Regions from separate parts of the Paracoccus pantotrophus genome, predicted to be linked through region 2. Evidence: riboswitches for the same ligand, from Rfam matches in the RefSeq annotation. Region 2 holds a riboswitch; each other region holds the start of a gene.
The links. Region 2 has a riboswitch for thiamine pyrophosphate ahead of thiC (phosphomethylpyrimidine synthase ThiC). Riboswitches for the same ligand answer to the same signal wherever they lie in the genome.

Region 1: it holds a riboswitch for thiamine pyrophosphate, as region 2 does, so the genes downstream of both, ESD82_RS01425 (TenA family protein) here and thiC (phosphomethylpyrimidine synthase ThiC) in region 2, are expected to answer to the same signal.
Region 3: it holds a riboswitch for thiamine pyrophosphate, as region 2 does, so the genes downstream of both, thiD (bifunctional hydroxymethylpyrimidine kinase/phosphomethylpyrimidine kinase) here and thiC (phosphomethylpyrimidine synthase ThiC) in region 2, are expected to answer to the same signal.

What each region holds. Positions count from the first base shown of each region.
Region 1 covers NZ_CP044423.1:298,166-304,869, forward strand. Annotated here, with positions in the region: gene hflK (FtsH protease activity modulator HflK) at 1-317, shown strand, start outside; gene hflC (protease modulator HflC) at 317-1,417, shown strand; gene ESD82_RS01420 (AI-2E family transporter) at 1,503-2,693, opposite strand; TPP riboswitch at 2,886-3,017, shown strand; gene ESD82_RS01425 (TenA family protein) at 3,080-3,724, shown strand; gene ESD82_RS01430 (NUDIX hydrolase) at 3,728-4,201, opposite strand; gene ESD82_RS01435 (TIGR02300 family protein) at 4,274-4,594, opposite strand; gene ESD82_RS01440 (M48 family metallopeptidase) at 4,743-5,426, shown strand; gene ESD82_RS01445 (GntR family transcriptional regulator) at 5,472-6,116, shown strand; gene ESD82_RS01450 (TRAP transporter permease) at 6,275-6,704, opposite strand, start outside.
Region 2 covers NZ_CP044426.1:2,025,665-2,032,368, reverse strand. Annotated here, with positions in the region: gene ESD82_RS20545 (methylglyoxal synthase) at 1-155, shown strand, start outside; gene thiC (phosphomethylpyrimidine synthase ThiC) at 315-2,120, opposite strand; TPP riboswitch at 2,200-2,319, opposite strand; gene ESD82_RS20535 (DUF3100 domain-containing protein) at 2,759-3,574, shown strand; gene ESD82_RS20530 (hypothetical protein) at 3,579-4,076, shown strand; gene ESD82_RS20525 (M20 aminoacylase family protein) at 4,076-5,230, shown strand; gene ESD82_RS20520 (LysR family transcriptional regulator) at 5,263-6,198, shown strand; gene ESD82_RS20515 (NAD(P)-dependent oxidoreductase) at 6,262-6,704, shown strand, end outside.
Region 3 covers NZ_CP044426.1:2,147,117-2,153,820, reverse strand. Annotated here, with positions in the region: gene ESD82_RS21145 (HesA/MoeB/ThiF family protein) at 1-845, opposite strand, end outside; gene ESD82_RS21140 (thiamine phosphate synthase) at 842-1,438, opposite strand; gene ESD82_RS21135 (thiazole synthase) at 1,435-2,199, opposite strand; gene thiS (sulfur carrier protein ThiS) at 2,201-2,398, opposite strand; gene ESD82_RS21125 (FAD-dependent oxidoreductase) at 2,382-3,359, opposite strand; gene thiD (bifunctional hydroxymethylpyrimidine kinase/phosphomethylpyrimidine kinase) at 3,356-4,183, opposite strand; TPP riboswitch at 4,251-4,354, opposite strand; gene ESD82_RS21115 (HAD family hydrolase) at 4,541-5,143, shown strand; gene ESD82_RS21110 (DMT family transporter) at 5,386-6,258, shown strand; gene aroQ (type II 3-dehydroquinate dehydratase) at 6,290-6,704, opposite strand, start outside.

The sequences.
Region 1 (6,704 bases), on a different replicon from region 2:
ACCGCGTGCTGGCCAGCGCCCGAGGCGAGGCCGCCGCCGTGATCGAACGCGCCGAGGCCTATCGCGCCGAGGCGGTGAACAACGCCGAGGGCGAGGCGGCGCGCTTCAATTCGGTCTATGACGAATATGTCAAGGCGCCGGAGGTCACGCGCCGCCGGATGTATCTGGAAACCATGGAAAAGGTTCTGGGCGGGGTGAACAAGGTCATCCTGGACGGCGAGGCCGGGCAGGGCGTGGTGCCCTATCTGCCGCTGGATCAGCTGCGCAGCGGGGCCTCGGGCTCCGGCAACACCAATACCGGCGGGGGGAACCAGTGATGAACCGTGCAATCTCGCTTCTGGCGCTGCCCTTCCTGGTCGTGGTCGCGGTCCTGGTGATCTCGGCGCTCTATATCGTCGACGTGCGCGAAAAGGCCCTTGTCCTGCGCTTCGGCGAGGTGGTCGAGGTGCGCGAGGAACCGGGCCTGGGCATCAAGGTGCCCTTCCTGGACAACGTGGTGAAATACGATGCCCGCATCCTCGGTCTGCCGACCCCGCCGATGGAGGTCACGCCGCTGGACGACCGCCGCCTGGTGGTCGATGCCTTCGCGCGCTGGCAGATCACCGACGTGGTGCAGTTCCGCCGCGCCGTGGGCGCCGGCGGCATCGAATTCGCGCAGCGCCGGCTGGAGCCGATCGTGACCAACGCGATCCGGCAGGTGCTGGGCTCGGTACCCTCGACCACGGTGCTGTCGGACGACCGCACGCCGCTGATGAACCGCATCCGCGACCTGGCGCGTGACGACGCCCGCGACCTGGGCATCCGGGTCATCGACGTGCGCCTGACCCGGACCGACCTGCCCGAGCAGAACCTGACCGCGACCTATGCCCGGATGCGGGCCGAACGCGAGCGCGAGGCCGCCGACGAGATCGCCCGCGGTGGCGAGGCCGCGCAGCGCGTCCGCGCCGCTGCCGACCGCACCGTGGTCGAGCTGACCTCCGAGGCGCGCAAGCGTGCCGAGGTGGTGCGCGGCGAGGCCGATGCCCGCCGCAACGCCATCTATGCCGAGGCTTTCGGCCGCGATCCCGAGTTCTTTGCCTTCACCCGCTCGATGACCTCCTATGAGCGGGCGCTGAAGGGCGAGAACAGCTCGCTGGTGATCCAGCCGCAGGGCGAGTTCTTCGACTACCTGCGCAATGACGGCGCGGACCGGGCCAATCCGGTGCCGGTGCCCCGGCCGGCCTCCACCCCTGCCGCATCGGACGAGACCGAGACCCAGGGCGCGCTGGCACCGGGCGAGGCGGTCGCCCCGACCGAGACCAATCGCGAGGGCGAACCGCTGGGCGCCGGCGCCGGCGTGACGCTGACGCCGCTGCCGGAATCGCTGGCCAGCCCGCCGCAGGAAGAGCCGGTGGTGCCGCCGGCCTCGGCCGACTGATCCGCGTAACGAACGGCACAAAAGGAAAGGCGGGACGCATCCACGTCCCGCCTTTTTCATGTCCCGCCTTTCATTCAGGCGCCGGTCACTCCAGCCCGATGAGCTTGCTGTCCTGGCGCTGTTCCTCTTCGGAAAGTTCGCGCTGCCATTCCCGCCAGATCGAGACCAGCAGCGCCATCAGCACCGGGCCGACGAACAGCCCGACGATGCCCATGGTCTTGACCCCGCCGATCAGGCCGAAAAACGTGGGCAGGAACGGCAGCTTGACCGGGCCGCCGACCAGGACCGGGCGGATGGTCTTGTCCACCACGAACAGCTCGCAGGTGCCCCAGATGAACAGCGCCGCCCCCTCGACGGGCGAGCCGCTGGCCACCAGATAGGCCGAGACCAGGGTGAAGGACAGCGGCGCCCCGCCGGGGATCAGCGCCATGAAGCCGGTGATGACCCCGAAGGTCACCGGCGAGGGCACGCCGGCCAGCCAATAGGCGACGCCCAGGATCACCCCCTCGCCGATGGCGATCAGCGTCATGCCGGTCACGGTCGAGCTGATGGTGGCCGGCACGACGCGGGACAGCCGGCTCCAGCGGTCGGGCAGGATGCGGCGGCCGACCTGGTCGATCTGCGCCACGATCTTGTCGCCGTCGCGATACAGCACGAACAGCGTGATCAGCATGAACAGCAGGGTCAGCGCCAGGTGAAAGGCCAGCGTTCCCGCCGTCACCGCGCCGCGATAGATCGCGCCGATATTCGAGCCGCTGACCAGCTGCACGATCTCGCTGATGCCGCCGGGTCGGCCGATATAGGTCTGCCAGTTCTCGTCCAGCCAGTCGCCGACCTGCGGCAGTTCGACCATCCAGCCCGGCGTCGGCGCGCCCGAGCTGTTGATCAGGATGGCCCAGTTGATCCAGTCGCGCAGTTCGCGGAAGGCATAGATCAGTGCCATGGCGATGGGGATCAGCAGGAAGCAGACCAACACCAGCACCAGCAGCGTCGCCGCGCCGGTGCGGCCCAGGTTCAGCTGATGGGCCGCGCGTTCGCGCAGGGGCCAGCTGGCCAGCGCGATCACCATGGCCGCCAGCACCGGCACCAGGAAGCCGTGGAAGAAATAGATCGAGGCCGCCACGATGGCCAGCAGCAGCCAGCGCGCGGCCGAGATATTGGTCAGCAGGGGAGGCCGGTGCAGCCGCAGCCCGACCTGTTTCGGGCTCTGCCGCGGTGCGGCGGGATCGTTCAGCTCTGTCGCGGTCGTGGGTTTCGGCATTTCGCCTGTCGTCATGGTCCCGATCCTGGCAGGGGACGGGGTAGTGCCCGCCCTGCCGTAACGAGATAACATCTGGCCCCCGGCTGCAAGCTGGAATGCCGCCTCGGGCCCGGCCAGCCACGCATTTCGCGGCTCACGATTCTGTGGGCGGAACGATGCCCGCCGCGCCCTGCGGGAGGTGACAGCCGCCGCCCTCCGCGCTAGTCTGGCGCCACCAAGGGGAGCCCCGGCAAGGGGCTGAGAAACCGCTGGCCTTACGCAACCTGGCGACGGGCGGCGCGGTGACCCTTCGAACCTGACCCGGATCATGCCGGCGGAGGAATGGGAATGATCGACCTGCCTTTTGCCGGCCTTAACCGCAAGGCCGCCCGCAGCGACGGCCTTGCCCCAGCCATGAGGGCATGATGACCGAAAGCTTCTTCGAAACCCTGCGCCGGGAATGTGCGACGGAATGGTCCGCCGCCGTCGGCCACCGCTTCGTGCGCGAACTGTGCGACGGCAGCATCGCGGATGCGGTGATGGCGCGCTACCTGGTGCAGGACCACCGTTTCCTCGACGCCTTCCTGACGCTTCTGGGCGCGGCCATCGCCTCGGCCGACCGCTTCGAATCGCGGCTGCGCTTCGGGCGCTTCGCCGGCATGGTCTCGGGCGAGGAGAACGACTATTTCCTGCGCGCCTTCGCCGCGCTCGGCGTGGGCGAGGCGGACCGTGCCGCCATTCCCGACAGCGCGCCCATGGCGGGATTCCAGGCGCTGATGCGCGAGGCGGCGGCGACGCGTGCCTATCCCGCCGTGCTGGCGGTGCTGAACGTGGCCGAGGGGCTTTATCTCGACTGGGCCATGCGCGCGCCCAAGCCGCTGCCCGAGAATTTCGTCCACGCCGATTGGATCACGCTGCATGACAACCCGTTCTTTCGCGATTTCGTGGGCTTCCTGCGGGATGAGTTCGACCGCGCCGGACCCGAGGCCGCAGAGCAGGCGCGGGATTTCTTCCGCCGCGCGGTCACGCTGGAACTGGCATTTTTCGACGATGCCTATGCAGTTTAGCCGTCAGTCCTCGATGATTTCGATGTCGGGCGGGCTGCCGGGCGGCCCGCTTGCGCGATAGTCCAGCACGATGCGCGCAAGTCCGGCCGGGGCCAGCCGCTCGGATGTGTGGCGCATCTCGTCAAGGCTCCACCAGCGAAATTCGCGGATGGTGCCGGCCTCGGGGGCGTCCTGGACCGCCGGGGTGAAAGCGGCGGTCTCGATCAGGAAATAATCCTCGGCTTGCCGCCAGCGCCGCTGGTGCAGCGTCATCGCCACGCGGCGGCGCCAGACCAGCGGGCCCAGGGCGGGCAGGGCGAACCCCAGTTCCTCGGCCAGTTCGCGGCGCAGGGTCTGTTCCGGCGTCTCGCCCGGTTCCGCGCCGCCGCCGGGGGTGATCCACCAGTCGCCGCCACCGTAATCGACCCGCATCAGCAACACCCGGTCCTGCGGGGTCAGCAGGATGGCGCGCATGGCCTGTCTGTCGATGGTCCGCATCGTCCTTGCCATGAAAAAAAGGCCCCGGCGGCGCGGTCGCGCTCCGGGGCCTGGGTTGGTCAGGAAAGGGGGTTATTCGTCGTCATTGTCCGGCACGTCGGCGATGTCGTCCAGCGACATGTCGCCGTCATCGTCATCGTCCAGCAGATCGTCGTCCAGATCGCCGGTATCGGCGTCATCGTCCAGATCCTCGTCATCGGCCAGATCTGTCTGGTCCGTGTCACGCGAAGCGGTCTTTTCCGAGATCAGCGAGCGCGAGCGGCCGTTGGTCAGGCTTTCCACGGTAAATTCCGCGCCGCAGGCCGGGCAGGTCATCGGATCGTTCATCAGGTCGTAAAAGCGCGTCGCGCAATGGGGGCAAAGGCGTTTCGTGCCCCATTCCTCTTTGGGCATGGTGTTCTCTTTCTGCCGCGTTCAGCTAAATCCGCTGTCCCCTGCCACAGCCGGGGCAGGCTGTCAAAGCCTTTTCCCCCTTGCGGGCGGCCGGTGGTGCGGGGGAAAGATGGGCAGAGGCACGGCCCTTCGCAAGATGGGGGAACGGATGGACAGGATTCTGGTCGGTGGCGACATCCCGGTGACGCTGCGGCGCTCGGCCAGGGCGCGGCGCATGACCCTGCGCGTGGTGCGCGCGGGGGGCGAGGTGGTGCTGACCCTGCCCAGCCGCGCCAGCCTGTCGGACGGCCGCGCCTTTGCCGAATCGCGGACCGAATGGCTGCGCCAGACCCGCGCCGGGATGCGGCCGCTTTGCGCCGTGGAACATGGCGCCCTGCTGCCGGTCGAGGGGCGCCCGCGCCGGATCGTGCCCCATGACGGGCGCCGGGTCGAGCTGTCGGACGCGCTGTTGCTCGTGCCGCAGCGTCGCCCCGCGGGCCTGCTGGTCGAGGTCTGGCTGAAGCAGCTGGCCCAGGCGCGGCTGATCGCGGCCTGCGACCGCCATGCCGCGGCCCTGGGGCGCGGCTTCCGGGCGCTGGCGCTGCGCGATACGCGCTCGCGCTGGGGCAGCTGTACCCATGACGGGCGGCTGATGTTTTCCTGGCGGCTGGCCATGGCGCCGCCCGAGGTGCTGGACTATGTCGCCGCGCATGAGGTGGCCCATCTGCTGCACATGGACCATTCGCCCGCCTTCTGGGCCGCGACCGGCCGGCTGATGCCCGATTATGCGCGCCATCGCGACTGGCTGCGCCGGCACGGGCATGAACTGCTGGCATGGCGCTTTCGTCCCTGATCGGGGCGGCTTGACGGCGCCCGGATTTGTGATCACAGATGGCGCATGACAGCTTCGCGAACCTCGGAAAGTTCGGCCCATGAGCGGCTTTATCGCAACCTGCGCCAGCGCATCATGCTGGGCGAATTGCCGCCCGGCCTGCCGCTGACCCTGCGCGGCATCGCCGCCGAGCATCGCGTCTCGATGACCCCGGCGCGCGAGGCGGTGCGGCGGCTGGTGGCCGAGGGGGCGCTGTCGCTGTCCTCCTCGGGGCGGATCGCGACGCCGGAACTGTCGGTTGAGCGGATCGAGGAGCTTGCCGCGCTGCGCGGGCTGATCGAGCCGGAGCTGGCCGCCCGCGCCCTGCCGCGCGCCCACCAGGCCCTGATCGAGCGCATGGCCGTCATCAACGCCGCCATCGGCGAGGCGGCCGAGCGTCACGATGCCGTGGGCTATATCCGCACCAACCTGGAGTTCCACCGCCTGCTTTACCTGCGCGCCCAGGCCCCGGCGATGCTGGCCATCGTCGAGACGGTCTGGCTGCAGCTCGGCCCGACCATGCGGGCGCTTTACGGCCGGATGAAGCGCAATGAGCCGCCGCGCCATCACCGCATGATCCTGGCCTCGCTGCGGGCCGGGGACGAGCCGGGGCTGCGGCTTGCCGTCCGTGCGGATGTGACGCACGGGTTGCGTCATCTGGGATCGACCTAGGCTCGGCGTGCTTGTCAGCAGGCGCCGCAAGGCGCCCGCTGGAAATGCCCTGCCTGATCTGGGGACAGCGGCGCGGCGGCGACCAGGACCGGCAGACCGTCCATGCCGGCCCTGGTGCCTTGCGGCGGATCGGGGTGCCCCGCGGCCTATTGCGCCGCTTACCCGGCCGGTTCCGGGGTGGGGCCGGAGCGCCCGGCGAGATACTGCCGCAGCAGCACCATGCCGAGGATCGCGGCGCCGATGGCGGTGGAAACGATTTCGGGTGCGATCATCATCAGTGCCGCGGCGGGCAGCAGCATCCGCTCGACCAGCAGCAAGGGCCCCAGCATCCAGTTGGTGATCGCGGCCGACAACGCGATGATGCCCAGCACGGCGCCCGAAAAGGCCAGCAGGAAATCGGGCAGGGTGAAGGATTGCGTGACCAGCAAGAGCGAGGGCGAGAAGACGAAGACGAAAGGCACCATCGCCTTGCCCATGGACAGCCGGAAGGCGGTGTTGCCGGCCTTGAAGCCGTTGGCCCCGGCGATCCCGGCCCCGGCATAGGCGGCCAGTGCCACCGGCGGGGTCACGTCGGCCAGCACGCCGAAA
Region 2 (6,704 bases):
TGAAGAACCTGATCTTCTTCATCGATCCGCTGTCGGCCCTGCCCCATGACGTTGACGTGAAGTCGCTGCTGCGGCTGGCGATCCTTTACGACGTGCGTCTTGCCGTGAACAGCAAAAGCGCGGATGCCGTCCTGGCGGCGCTTGCAGCGGAATAGCCGCTGATCCGATCCCGGGCGCGGCGTTTCCGCCGGGCGATCTCTGCCGCCCGACGGGGTGCGGTGCCACGGGCTCGGGAAGCGGTCCAAGCGACCAGTTTCCTCGACGGGGGCCGCCGCCGGCGGCCCTCCCCCTCCATCATCCTGCCCAAGGGCAGGTCAGACCCCCTCGCGCACGGGCATGTAGAGGTCGCCCCCCTCGCGGTATTTCTGTGCCATGGCGGCCATGCCCTCCTTTTGCGCCTCGGCGCGGATGTCGTGGGAAATCCGCATCGAGCAGAATTTCGGCCCGCACATCGAGCAGAAATGCGCGAGCTTATGCGCCTCCTTCGGCATGGTCTCGTCGTGGAAGGCCCGCGCCGTCTCGGGGTCGAGCGAGAGGTGGAACTGATCCTCCCACCGGAACTCGAACCGGGCGCGCGACAGGGCGTCGTCGCGGATCTTCGCCGCCGGATGGCCCTTGGCCAGGTCGGCGGCATGGGCGGCGATCTTGTAGGTGATGACGCCGGTCTTCACGTCATCGCGGTCGGGCAGGCCCAGATGTTCCTTGGGCGTGACATAGCACAGCATCGCCGTGCCGAACCAGCCGATCATCGCCGCGCCGATGCCGCTGGTGATGTGGTCGTAACCCGGCGCGATGTCGGTGGTCAGCGGCCCGAGGGTGTAGAACGGCGCCTCGCCGCAGATCTCCAGCTGCTTGTCCATGTTCTCCTTGATCTTGTGCATGGGCACATGGCCTGGGCCCTCGATGATCACCTGGCAATCTCTGGCCCAGGCGATCTTCGTCAGCTCGCCCAGGGTTTCCAGTTCGGCGAATTGCGCCGCATCGTTGGCATCGGCGATGGAGCCGGGCCGCAGCCCGTCGCCAAGGCTGAAGCTGACGTCATAGGCGCGCATGATGTCGCAGATCTCCTCGAAATGCTCGTAGAGGAAGCTTTCGCGGTGATGATGCAGGCACCATTTCGCCATGATCGAGCCGCCGCGCGACACGATCCCGGTGACGCGGTCCACCGTCAGCGGGATGTGGCGCAGCCGCACCCCGGCATGGATGGTGAAATAATCGACGCCCTGTTCGGCCTGCTCGATCAGCGTGTCGCGAAAGACTTCCCATGTCAGGTCTTCGGCCACGCCGCCGACCTTTTCCAGCGCCTGATAGATCGGCACGGTGCCGATGGGCACGGGCGAATTGCGGATGATCCATTCGCGGATGTTGTGGATGTTGCGGCCCGTGGACAGGTCCATCACCGTGTCCGCGCCCCAGCGCGTCGCCCAGACCATCTTGTCCACCTCTTCGGCCATGGACGAGGTGACGGCGGAATTGCCGATATTGGCGTTGATCTTGACCAGGAAATTGCGGCCGATGATCATCGGCTCGGCCTCGGGGTGGTTGATATTGGCCGGGATGACCGCCCGCCCGCGCGCCACCTCGTCGCGCACGAACTCGGGCGTGACGAAATCGGGGATCGCGGCGCCGAAATCCTGCCCGTCGCGGGCCAGCGCCTCTTTCGCGGCCTTGCGGCCCAGGTTTTCGCGGATGGCGACGAATTCCATTTCCGGCGTGACGATGCCCGCGCGGGCATAGGCCAGCTGGGTGACGGCGCTCCCGTCCCGCGCCCGCAAGGGCCGGTGCCGGACGGGAAATTCCGGCGTCAGCCGGTCGCCGGCGACGAAGCCGTTATCCTCGGGCTTCACATGCCGGCCCTGATAGGCCTCGACATCGCCACGCGCCGCGATCCAACCGTCCCGCAGGCGCGGCAGGCCGCGTTCGATGGCGATCTCGGCGGCGGGATCGGTATAGGGCCCCGAGGAATCATAGACCGTCACCGGCGGTTCCGCGGCACTTGGATGCAAGGCTATCTCGCGCATGGGCACGCGAATGTCGGGATGAAGCACGCCGGGCTTGAACACCTTGGTCGAGGCGGGCAGCGGTCCGGTCGTGACCGTCAGGGTTTCTTTGGATGTCATGTCGAGGCTCCTCGCGTCGCAGCATTGGAGACCCAGCACTGACGGGAAGGAAAAGGATGCCCCATTGGTCGCAGCGACCGGCAAGGCATCCGCACCGTCCCTACGCCAGCATGAACTGGATCAGGTTCATAGGGTCCCTGCGCTGCCTCGCGGCCCAGCAGTATCTCAGCCCCTTGTCGGGACACCCCTGGTGAGATGCGCAGCATGCGAAGCGGGGCCGGGGATGTCAATAACCAGAGCGGGCGTTTCCTTTACGCGCCGCCGCGCCCGCGGGCGGGCCGCGCCGGCAACGGCCTCGCCCCGCCGGTCCCGGCGGCGAATTTCGCCGGCGATCACGGCCTGATGCCTTTGGGGCAGCGGGCCAGGGCGGGCCAGGCGGCAGGGTCCGGGAAGCCGGCGCCTCGCCACGCTCCCGGCGACCGGGCGCACCGGTTGAAGGCCGTCGCAGCCGCGGCATTCGCCCTGCGGGGGCGTGCTGAAACGGGCGGCGCTTCCGACCGCTCGATCTGCTCGGAACGCCGCGGCCCGCTGCATGTCGTTGCTGTCCGGGCAACGCGATGTTCCAGTTCGCGGGCTGGTCGATCCTTCACGAAGATTTCATAGTCCGACAAAAACCGCCACAACAGAGAGGAAATCCCATGCGGGAAACCCCTGCCTTCAGCCCTGGAACCTGGGCGTTGCACGGCCTGGTGCTTATCATCGTCTGCATCGCCGAGGCGATCGGCGTCCTGAGGCTGCCCATCGGCATCGCTGCCATCATCCTGCTGCCGATGCTTTATGCCTTTGCCATGGGCATCGTGCTGAATCCGAACATCACCCGCGCGACGAGGCGGTTGCTGACGCCCGGCGTGCAGAAATTCGCCGGCGGCATGATCACCATCGCGATCACCCCCTTCGTCGCCAAGTTCGGCACGACGGTCGGCCCCCAGATCCAGGCCATCATCGACGCCGGCCCCGCCCTGATCCTGCAAGAGATCGGCAACCTCGGCACCATCGCCATCGCCTTTCCCGTCGCCGTCTTCCTGCTGCGGATGGGACGCGAGACCATTGGCGCGGTCTATTCCATCGACCGAGAGCCGAACCTGGCCCTGATCGCCGAGAAATACGGCCTCGACAGTCCCGAAGGCGCGGGCGTCATGGGCGTCTATGCCACCGGCACGCTCATCGGCACCTTCGTCTTCGCCATCATGCCGCCCTTGATCCATGCGCTTGGCCTTTTCGACGTCCGCGCCCTGGCCATGTCCTGCGGCGTCGGGTCGGGATCCATGCTGGCGGCCTGCACGGGCGCCCTCGTCAATGTCGTTCCCGAGCAGAAGGATCTGATCCTTGGCCTGGCGGGTGCCTCGAACGTGCTGACCTATGCCACCGGGCTTTATGTCGGCATGTTCGTCGCCCTGCCGCTGACCGAATGGCTGTTCCGCAAGGCCCGGCCCGAGCTTTACAACCAGGGATGAGATCATGAGCAAGACCGCTGACAACCTGCCCCTGGGCAATGAGGAACTGGACGAGCGCCGGATTCGCATCGGCGAAACCGCGATCCTGCTGCTGATCGCCTGCGTCATCGGCACGATCTCGAACTATGTCTCGACCGGCATCGGCGCGCTCGAAGCCCTGCCGGGGATGGGCTTCCTGTATCTCTGCTCGGTCGTCGGGCTGATGCTGGCCCGGTTCGTGCCGTTTTACCTGCCGGCCGTCGCCTGGGTGTCGCTGATCGCCATCGTCGCCACGATCCCCGGCGTTCCCGGTTCGGGCTGGGTGGTGCAACAGGCCGACAAGATCAACTTCCTGTCGCTGGCCACGCCGGCCCTGGCCTATGGCGGTCTTGCGCTGTCGGCCAAGGAGTTCGACATCGCCAGGCGCTCGGGCTGGAAGATCGTCATCGTCGCCATCTGCGTCATGCTGGGCACCTATCTGGGCTCGGTGGTGATCGCCGACCTGGCGCTGAGGTTCTTCTGATGCGCGACCTGCCGGCACAGGTGGTGGCCGATGCGATCGATTGGCGCAGGCGGTTGCACCGCAATCCCGAACTGGGGTTCCAGGAACACGAGACCGCCGGCTTCATCGCCGGGCAGCTTGCCGGTTTCGGCTATGAGGTCCGGCGCGGCATCGGCCGGACCGGGGTGGTCGGCAGCCTGACCAAAGGCAATGGCAACCGCGCCATCGGCATTCGCGCCGATATCGACGCCCTGCCGATCACCGAGACCAGCGGCGCCGAATGGGCCTCGGGCAATCCCGGCCGGGCGCATGCCTGCGGCCATGACGGCCATACGGCGGTGGCGCTGGCCGCCGCCCGCCTGCTGGCCGATATGCCCTTCGAAGGCACGCTCCGCTTCATCTTCCAGCCCGCCGAGGAGAACGAGGGCGGCGGGCGGGCCATGGTCGAGGACGGGCTGTTTCGCGACTGCCCGGTCGATGCTGTCTATGCGCTGCACAACTGGCCCGGCCTGCCGCTCGGCACGCTGGTTGCGCGCGACCGCGAGATGATGGTGGCCTTCGGCACCTTCGAGATCCGGCTTGCCGGCAAGGGGGCGCATGGCGCCATGCCGCACGAGGGGGCGGATACGCTGCTCGCCGCCTCGCAGCTGGTGTCGGCGCTGCAATCCATCGCGGCGCGCAATGTCAGCCCGCTGGACAGCGCGGTCGTGTCGGTGACGCAGATCCATGGCGGCGATGCCTGGAACGTCCTGCCGGAAACCGCCGTCATCCGCGGCACGACCCGCTGGTTCGATCCGGCGGTCGGCGACCTGATCGAGGCGCGGCTGCGCAAGCTGGCCGCATCGGTCGCCGAAGGGTTCGGCTGCACGGCCGAGATCGTCTATGAACGGCGCTATCCCTCGACCCTGAATACCCCGGAAAACGCTGCCCTGGTGCGCAAGGTCGCGGCGGCGGGCGGGCTTTCGGTCGTCGACGCCCCGCCCAGCATGGCGGCCGAGGATTTCGCCTTCATGCTGAACGAGCTGCCCGGCTGCTATTTCTGGATGGGCGCGGGCCGCGAGGCCGGCGACAATCCCGGCCTGCATTCGCCGCGCTTCGATTTCAACGATGCGCTGATCCCGCTGGCCGTCGGCTTCTGGCTGGACCTGGCGGCGGCCGAGCTTCGCGCGCCTTGACTCGCGAGGCGGACGGTCCTCATCGTGAGGCGATGATGACCCTCGACCGCCGCGACATCCGCATCTATCTGGCCGTGCATCGCCATGGCTCGATCCGCGCCGCCAGCGACCAGCTTGGGCTGGCGCCCTCGGTGGTGTCGCGCCAGATCGCCGATATCGAGGCGCAGCTGGGCGTGACCCTGTTCGAGCGCAGCTCGAAAGGCGTGCGCCTGACCGATGCCGGCAACCTGGTGCTGGAACATGCCCGCCACGTCGTCGAGGAGGCGGGCTTCCTTCAGGAACAGCTTGCCGATCTGCGCGGCATCCAGCAGCGCAACATCCGCATCCATTGCGGCGAGGGGTTCCTGGCGGATTTCATCCGGAATGGCCTGGCCGGATTCATGTCGCACAGCCCGCATGTGCGCTACGAATTGCTGATCGGCTCGACGGATGCGGTCGTCGCGGCGCTGGCCAATGGCGAAAGCGACATCGGCATCGCCTACAACCCGCCGGTGACGGGATCGGTGCGCAGCATCGTTTCGGCCGGCCATCCGCTTTGCGTGGTGATGCCGCCCGGCCATGCCCTGGCCGGCCTGCCGCAGGTCCGGCTGGCCGATTGCCTGGACTATCCCCTGGCGCTGCTGCCCAGGGGGCATGGCACCACCGACCTGCTGGCACGGGTCGCCTCGGACAGCGGGCTGGCGCTGGCGCCGCAGCTGATGACCACCTCGATCGACGCGCTGCGCCGCTTCGTGACCACAGGGCTGGGGCTGGCCTTCCTGCCCCGGGCCTCGGTCGCCATGGACCTGGCCGAGGGCGCGGCGGTGGTGCGCGAACTGGCCGACCTGGCGCTTCTGGGGGCGACGGCGCATCTGATGGTGCGGGCGCGGCGGCGGCTGCCCGCATCCGTGGCGCAACTGGCCGGACATCTGGAACGCAGCATGGCCAGCTTTGCCGATGTTCCGCTGGGGGCAACACCTCGTTCGTGATCCGACCGCTAGCGCCGATGCCCCGGTTGCGGAAACTGTCATGCATCAACAGAAGAGGATCACATGACAGAAACATCCACCGTCGGCATCGTGGGCCTGGGCGCGATGGGCCTTGGCATGGCAGCCTCTGCTGTCAGGGCCGGCTTCCGCACCCTGGGATTCGACCTGTCACCTGAACGGCTGGCGCAGGCGCGCGCCGAAGGCGTCGAGCCGGCGGGCGATCTGGCCCAGGTCTTTGCCGCCGATCGCGTGGTCTTCTCGCTGCCGACGGCGCGCGATGTCGCGGGCGTCATCGACCAGGTCTCGGGGGTTCTCGAGGGACGTTCTCGGGTCGTCGTCATCGACACCTCGACCTCGGAACCCGCGGTGACGCGGGCGCTGGCGGCCCGGCTGGCGGCGATGGGGCACGGTTTCCTGGACGCGCCCGTCTCGGGCGGGCCGGCCGGCGCGGCCAAGGGCGCGCTGACCATGATGATCGGCGGTTCCGCCGCAGACCTGGCCGATGC
Region 3 (6,704 bases), 120 kb from region 2:
GGGCCCGCCGCGCCGTAATCGGGGATGCGCAGCGCGTCCGGCGTGGCCTTGCGCGGCGCCTCGTCCTCGGGGCGCAGGTCGATGACCAGGTCGGTCGCGCGGATCTCGTCGCGGGCGATGAAGCGTGGACCGGTCGCCTCGGGGGCGGTGTCGAAGCGGAACTGGCTGAAGCGGCCGTTGTCGAAGCGGATGAATTCGCCCAGCGGCGAGGGCGTGGTGCCCAGAAGCAGCCGCAGCGCCATCTGCGCCTGGATGCAGCCGAGCATGCCGACCACCGGGCCCAGCACGCCGGCGGTGGCGCAGGTCTGGCCGCTGTCGGGCGGGTCGGGGAACAGGGCGCGCAGGCTGGGGGCGCCCCCCTGCCGCTTGTCGCCGCAGAAGCCGCCGACATAGCCCGCAAGCCCCAGCGCCGAGGCCGAGATCAGCGGCTTGCCCGCCGCCAGGCAGGCGTCCGAGAGCGTGTAGCTGGCGGCATAGCTGTCGGCGCAATCCAGCACCACATCAGCCGCCGCAACCAGCGCCGGGGCGTTCAGGGGGGTCAGCCGGTCCGCCAGCGCCTCGATCTCCACCGCGGGGTTCAGCCGGGCCACGGCCTGTGCGGCGGCGCGGACCTTGGGCTGGCCGATATCCTTCATGCGGTAAAGCGGCTGGCGGTGCAGGTTGGTCTCCTCGACCGTGTCGGGGTCGATCAGGGTGATGCGGCCGATACCGCTGCCGGCCAGGTATTGCAGCACCGGCACGCCCAAGCCCCCGGCGCCGACGACCAGCGCATGGGCGGCGCCGATGCGCTCCTGCCCCTCGGCGCCGATCTCGGGCAGGACCATCTGGCGAACATAGCGGTTCATGCCGCCACCCGCAGCCATTCGCGGATGCGGCCCTCGGGGTCGGGGTTGAGCGTGATGTCGGTCACGGCCGAGGCCAGGTCGGCGCCGGCGGCGAAGGCTTCCAGCGCGCGCTCCGGGGTGACGCCGCCGATGGCGACCAGCGGCGTCGCGCCGACCAGCTTGCGCCATTCCCGCACCCGGTCCAGCCCCTGCTGTTCCCATTTCATCTTCTTCAGGATCGTCGGCCAGACCGGTCCCAGCGCGACGTAATCGGGCCTGAGCGCCAGCGCCCGGTCCAGTTCGGCATGGTCGTGGGTCGAGACGCCCAGCCGCAGCCCGGCCTTGCGGATCGCCGGAATGTCGGCGGTATCCAGATCCTCCTGCCCCAGGTGGATGAAGTCGCAGCCCAGGTCGATGGCGGCCTGCCAGTGGTCGTTGACGACCAGCGTGGCGCGATGTTCGCGGCACAGCTCCTGGCACAGCGCCAGCTCGCCCAAGAGCCGGGCGGGGGGCTGGTCCTTGATGCGGATCTGCACCAGTTTCACGCCCAGCGGCAGGGCGCGGCGCAGCCAGTCGCTGCTGTCGAAGATCGGGTAAAAGCGCGGCAATCTCATCCCAGCACCGCCATGCCGAAGAGGGGGGTGGAAGGGGCGGCCATGTCGCGGGCCTCGATCGGGTTGGCGCCATGCGCCAGCTGCCCGGCCTCGATCGCCAGCGCCATGGCGCGGGCCATGGCCACCGGATCGCCGGCCTTGGCGACGGCGGTGTTCAGCAGCACGGCGTCATAGCCCAGCTCCATCGCCTGCGCCGCGTGGCTGGGCAGGCCGATGCCGGCATCCACGACCAGCGGCACATCGGGGAAATGCGCCCTCAGGCTGCGCAGCCCGTAAGGGTTGTTCAGCCCCCGGCCCGAGCCGATGGGCGCGCCCCAAGGCATCAGCACCTGGCAGCCCGCATCGAGCAGCCGGCCGCAGACCGAAAGGTCCTCGGTGCAATAGGGAAAGACCTGGAAGCCGTCCTCGGACAGCAGCCGCGCCGCTTCGACCAGCGCGATCACGTCGGGGCAAAGCGTGTCGTCGTCCCGGATCACTTCCAGCTTGATCCAGGGCGTCTCGAACAGCTCGCGCGCCATCTGCGCGGTCGTCACCGCCTCGCGCACCGAATGGCAGCCGGCGGTATTGGGCAGGACGGGGATGCCCAGCTCCTTGATCAGGCGATGGAAGTCCTGGCCTTCGCCGCCTTCGCGCCGCAGGCTGACGGTGGCGATGCCGGCGCGCGAGGCGCGGAACGCCTCGGCCATGATGGCGGGCGAGGGGTATTGCGCCGTGCCCAGCATCAGCGGGCTTGCGACTTCGGTTCCGTAAAAGACCGGCATCTCAGCCCCCCTGCATCGGCGCCACGACTTCCAGCGCGTCGCCATCCTTCAGCGTGGTCGCGGGCCGGGCGGCGGCGGGCAGGAAGGCGCCGTTCAGCGCCGTCGCCACCTTGGCCGCGCCCAATCCGATCTCGGCCAGCGCGTCCTGCACGGTCGGGCCGGTCAGATCGCGCGCCGCTCCGTTAAGGGTGATCTTCATCCATGAACTCCGGTTTCCGGCCCTCGACAAGGTAATCGGCGGCCATGCGGGCCACGGCGGGGGCCAGAAGATAGCCGTGGCGGTAAAGGCCGTTTGCGTAAAGCGTGCCGCCGCGCCGGCGCAGGCGGGGCAGGTTGTCCGGGAAGGCGGGGCGGGCATCCGAGCCAAGCTCGAGGATCTCGGCCTCGGCAAAGCCGGGATGCAGCGCATAGGCGGCCGACAGCATCTCGACCGCCGAGCGCGCGGTGACGCGATACTTGCCGCCGGTCTCCAGCATCGTGGCGCCGATCATGTAGACGCCATCGCCGCGCGGCACGAGATACAGGGGGATGCGCGGATGCAGCAGGCGGATGGTGCGGGTCAGCGCCACTTCCGGGCAGCGGATCACCAGCATCTCGCCGCGCACGCCGCGCAGGTCGGAAAGTTCGTCCCTGGCGGCCAGGCCGCGGGCATCGACGACAAGGCCGGTGGGCGTGCCCTCGGTTTCGATGGCGACGCCCTGCGCCTCCAGCCGGTCGCGCAGGGCCAGCAGGGCGGCGCGCGGGTTCAGGTGCGCCTCGGTGGCGAAATGCAGGCCGCGCGGGAAGCGGCCGGCCAGCTCCGGCTCCAGCGCCGCGACTTCCTCGCCGTTCACCGGCTGATGCGCCTCGGTCAGCCGGGCAAAGCGGTCGAGTTCCGCCCGGTCGCGCGAGGGCGCCAGGACCAGCGTGCCGCGGCGGATGACCTCGGCGCCATTCGCCTGCCACCAGTCGGCGGCATCGAGGCCCAGGCGCAGCACCGCCGGCTCGGCGCTTTCGGCCTCGCAATAGGGCGCCAGCATCCCGCCGGCGCGCCAGCTGCAGGCCTGGGATCCGGGCTTGCCGGCCGGGTCGATGATGCGCGGCAGGATGCCGCGCGCCGCCAGTTCGGTGGCGATGCACAGGCCCATGACCCCGGCGCCCAGGATGGTGATCTGGTTCATGCCTGCCTCCAGAACTCGTGGAAATGATGCACCGGGCCGTGCCCCAGTCCGACCGACAATTCGTCGGCGTGGGCGATGGCGGCCTGCAGCCAGCCATGGGCGCGGGTCACGGCCTGCGCCACCGTCAGCCCCTGCGCCAGCCCTGCCGCGATGGCCGAGGACAGCGAGCAGCCAGTGCCGTGGGTGTTGGGCGTCTGCTGGCGCGGGGCCGTCAGGGTCAGCGGCTGGGGCCCGACCAGAAGGTCGGTGCAGCTGTCTTCGGTCGCATGACCGCCCTTCATCAGCACATGGTCGGCGCCCAGGGCGCGCAGCGCCTCGCCCTGCTCGCGCATCTCCTCGGGCGTCGCGGCGGGGGGGCGACCCAGAAGCCGCGCCGCCTCGGGCAGGTTCGGGGTCAGCACGGTCGCCAGCGGGATCAGCTGCTCGCGCAGCGCCGAGACGGCATCGTCCGGCAAAAGCGCGTCGCCGGATTTCGCCACCATCACCGGGTCCAGCACCACCGGCACCGGATTGTCCGCCAGCAGCGCCGCCAGCCGGTCGGCGACGACCGTGATCACATCGGCGCCGCCGACCATGCCGATCTTGACCGCGCGCACCTCGAGATCGCCGAAGACCGCGTCGATCTGCGCCGCGACCATGGCCGGGCTGACCGCCTCGACCGCGGCGACGGTGCGGGTGTTCTGCGCGGTGATCGCCGTGATCACAGAGGCGCCATAGACGCCCAGCGCCGAGAAGGCCTTCAGGTCGGCCTGGATTCCGGCGCCGCCGCCGCTGTCCGAGCCGGCGATGGTCAGCGCGATGGGATGGGGCTGCAATCCCGACATGGCCCGCCTTTCGTTTCGGCCGGGCATGGGGACGCGGGGCGGATGGGTGGCGGCCTGGGATTGCGGGCCGCGTCACTCTACCCTTCCCTACGCCGGCATGACCCGGATCAGGTTCGATGGGTCGGTGCCGGGCACCTCTCAGCCCCGTGCGGGGCTCCCCAAGTGTATGAGTCTTCCGCGTGACACTAGGCCCCGGCGCCCCTTATTGCAAGGGCTGCGCGCGGCCGGCCCGTCGCGGCGCTGTCATGCATCCGTCCGCCTTGCCAGCCAAGATGGCCGGCGGGCGGCGGCGGTTTCGGGCTTTACACCGCCCGGAATTCCGGCCGATCTGGGCGCGGCGAAATGCGGAAGGATGCGATGAAAAGCGTGATTTTCGACCTGGGCGGGGTGCTGATCGACTGGGATCCGGCGTTGGCCTTTGCGGATGTCTTCACCAGCCGGGCCGAGGCCGAGACCTGGATGGCCCGCATCGACTTTCCCGGCTGGAACCGGATGCAGGACGGCGGGCGCAGTTTTGCCGAGGGGCTGGCCGCCGCCCGCGCCGAGCATGGCGACGAGGCGCGGCATCTGGCGGGCTATCTGGCGGCCTTTCCCGTCACCATAGAAAAGACCGTGCCCGGCAGCTGGGCGGTGGCCGAGGCGCTGCTGGCGCGCGGCGTGCCGCTTTATGCGCTGACCAACTGGTCGGCCGAGACCTGGCCGCATGCGCTGGAGCTGCATCCCCGGCTGGGCGGGCTGTTCGCCGACATCCTGGTCTCGGGCCAGGTCGGCGCGCTGAAGCCCGATCCGGCGATCTTTCGGCTGCTGATGGACCGCAACGGGCTGCGGCCCGGGGACTGCATCTTCATCGACGACAGCCCGGCCAATGTCGAGGGCGCCCGCGCGCTGGGCATGGACGGGATTCACTTTACCGGCGCCGAGGCGCTGGGCCGGGAACTGGCGCGGCGCGGGGTGATTTAAGGGGGAGGCTAGTCCGCTTTGCGGGGCGAAGCGGTCGGTCGGCTCTTGATGTTCCTGTCCCACAACGGTTAGAATCCCGGCATCGACCGAGTGGCAACTAGGGTTCCGGGCCGACCCATATGGGCCGCCGCAGGACCGAGCGTTGCAGAGACCGGGGGAGTTCCCTGGCTGCACCCAAGGGACAAAAGCCCAGGGGAGGAGACGTCGAGATCAACCGCGCCGATGGCGCAAAGGGGGTCTCAATGACGCTTGCCTCGCTGTTTCTTGTCGTTCTCGCATCCTTCATCCATGCCAGCTGGAACCTGCTGGCCAAACGTGCCGCCTCGGTCGGGCCGGTGTTCGTCTTTGCCTATAATCTGGTCGCCTGCGTCGCTTATGCGCCATGGGTGGCTTGGCTGCTGGTTCAGGGAGGCATCAACTGGACCAGGGAAGGCATCGGCTTTGTTCTGTTCAGCGGGCTGATTCATCTGGCCTACAGCCTCTGCCTGCAACGCGGCTACAGGGTGGCGGACTTGTCGGTGGTCTATCCGGTGGCGCGGGGGACCGGGCCGATGCTGTCCTCGATCGGCGCATTCCTGATCCTGGGGGAAAGCCCGACCGGCACGGGCCTGGTCGGGCTGGTCCTTGTCGTTCTCGGCATCATGCTGATCGCCACGCAGGGAAAGCTTGCCGCACTCACCCGCCCTGGCGGGCAGGCGGGTGTTCGGTGGGGCGCCGCGACGGGCGGGCTGATCGCCAGCTACACGGTGGTGGATGCCTATGCGGTAAAAGCCCTTGGCATCGCGCCGGTGGTGTTGGACTGGTTCTCGAACCTTTTGCGGTTCTTCCTGCTGCTGCCGCTGGTCCTCGCCAACCCTTACCGCTTCATGGAGGCGATGCGGGGCCATTGGTGGACCGCCTTCGGCGTGGGGCTGCTGTCGCCGCTGTCCTATATTCTCGTGCTTGCCGCACTGACGGGTGGCGCACCGCTCAGCCTTGTCGCACCGATGCGTGAAATGTCGATGATGGTCGGTGCGCTGATGGGGATGTTGATCCTGCGAGAGGCGGTCGGCCCGTGGCGGCTGGCTGGGTGCGGCGTGCTGATCGTGGGCGTGATCCTGTTGTCGGCATCGTGATGACCACGACGGCCAGCTTTGGGCTTACCCCTTATCCCACCAGCTTCGCCACATGGCGCAGCGCCAGCAGGTAGCCATTGACCCCGAAACCGGCGATCACGCCCTCGGCGCGCAGGCTGACATAGGAATGGTGGCGGAAGCTCTCGCGCTTGTGGACGTTGGAGATATGCACCTCGATCACCGGCCCGTCGAAGGCGTTCAGCGCATCCAGAATCGCCACCGAGGTATGGGTGAAGGCGGCGGGGTTGATGACGATGGCTTGCGCCTTCAGCCGCGCCTCGTGGATCAGGTCGATGATCGCGCCCTCGTGGTTCGACTGGTGGAAGGCGATGTCCAGCCCCAGCTCGGACCCCAACGCCTTGCAGTCGCGCTCGACGTCGGCCAGCGTGGTGCTGCCATAGATCTCGGGCTGGCGCTGGCCCAGCAGGTTCAGGTTCGGGCCGTTC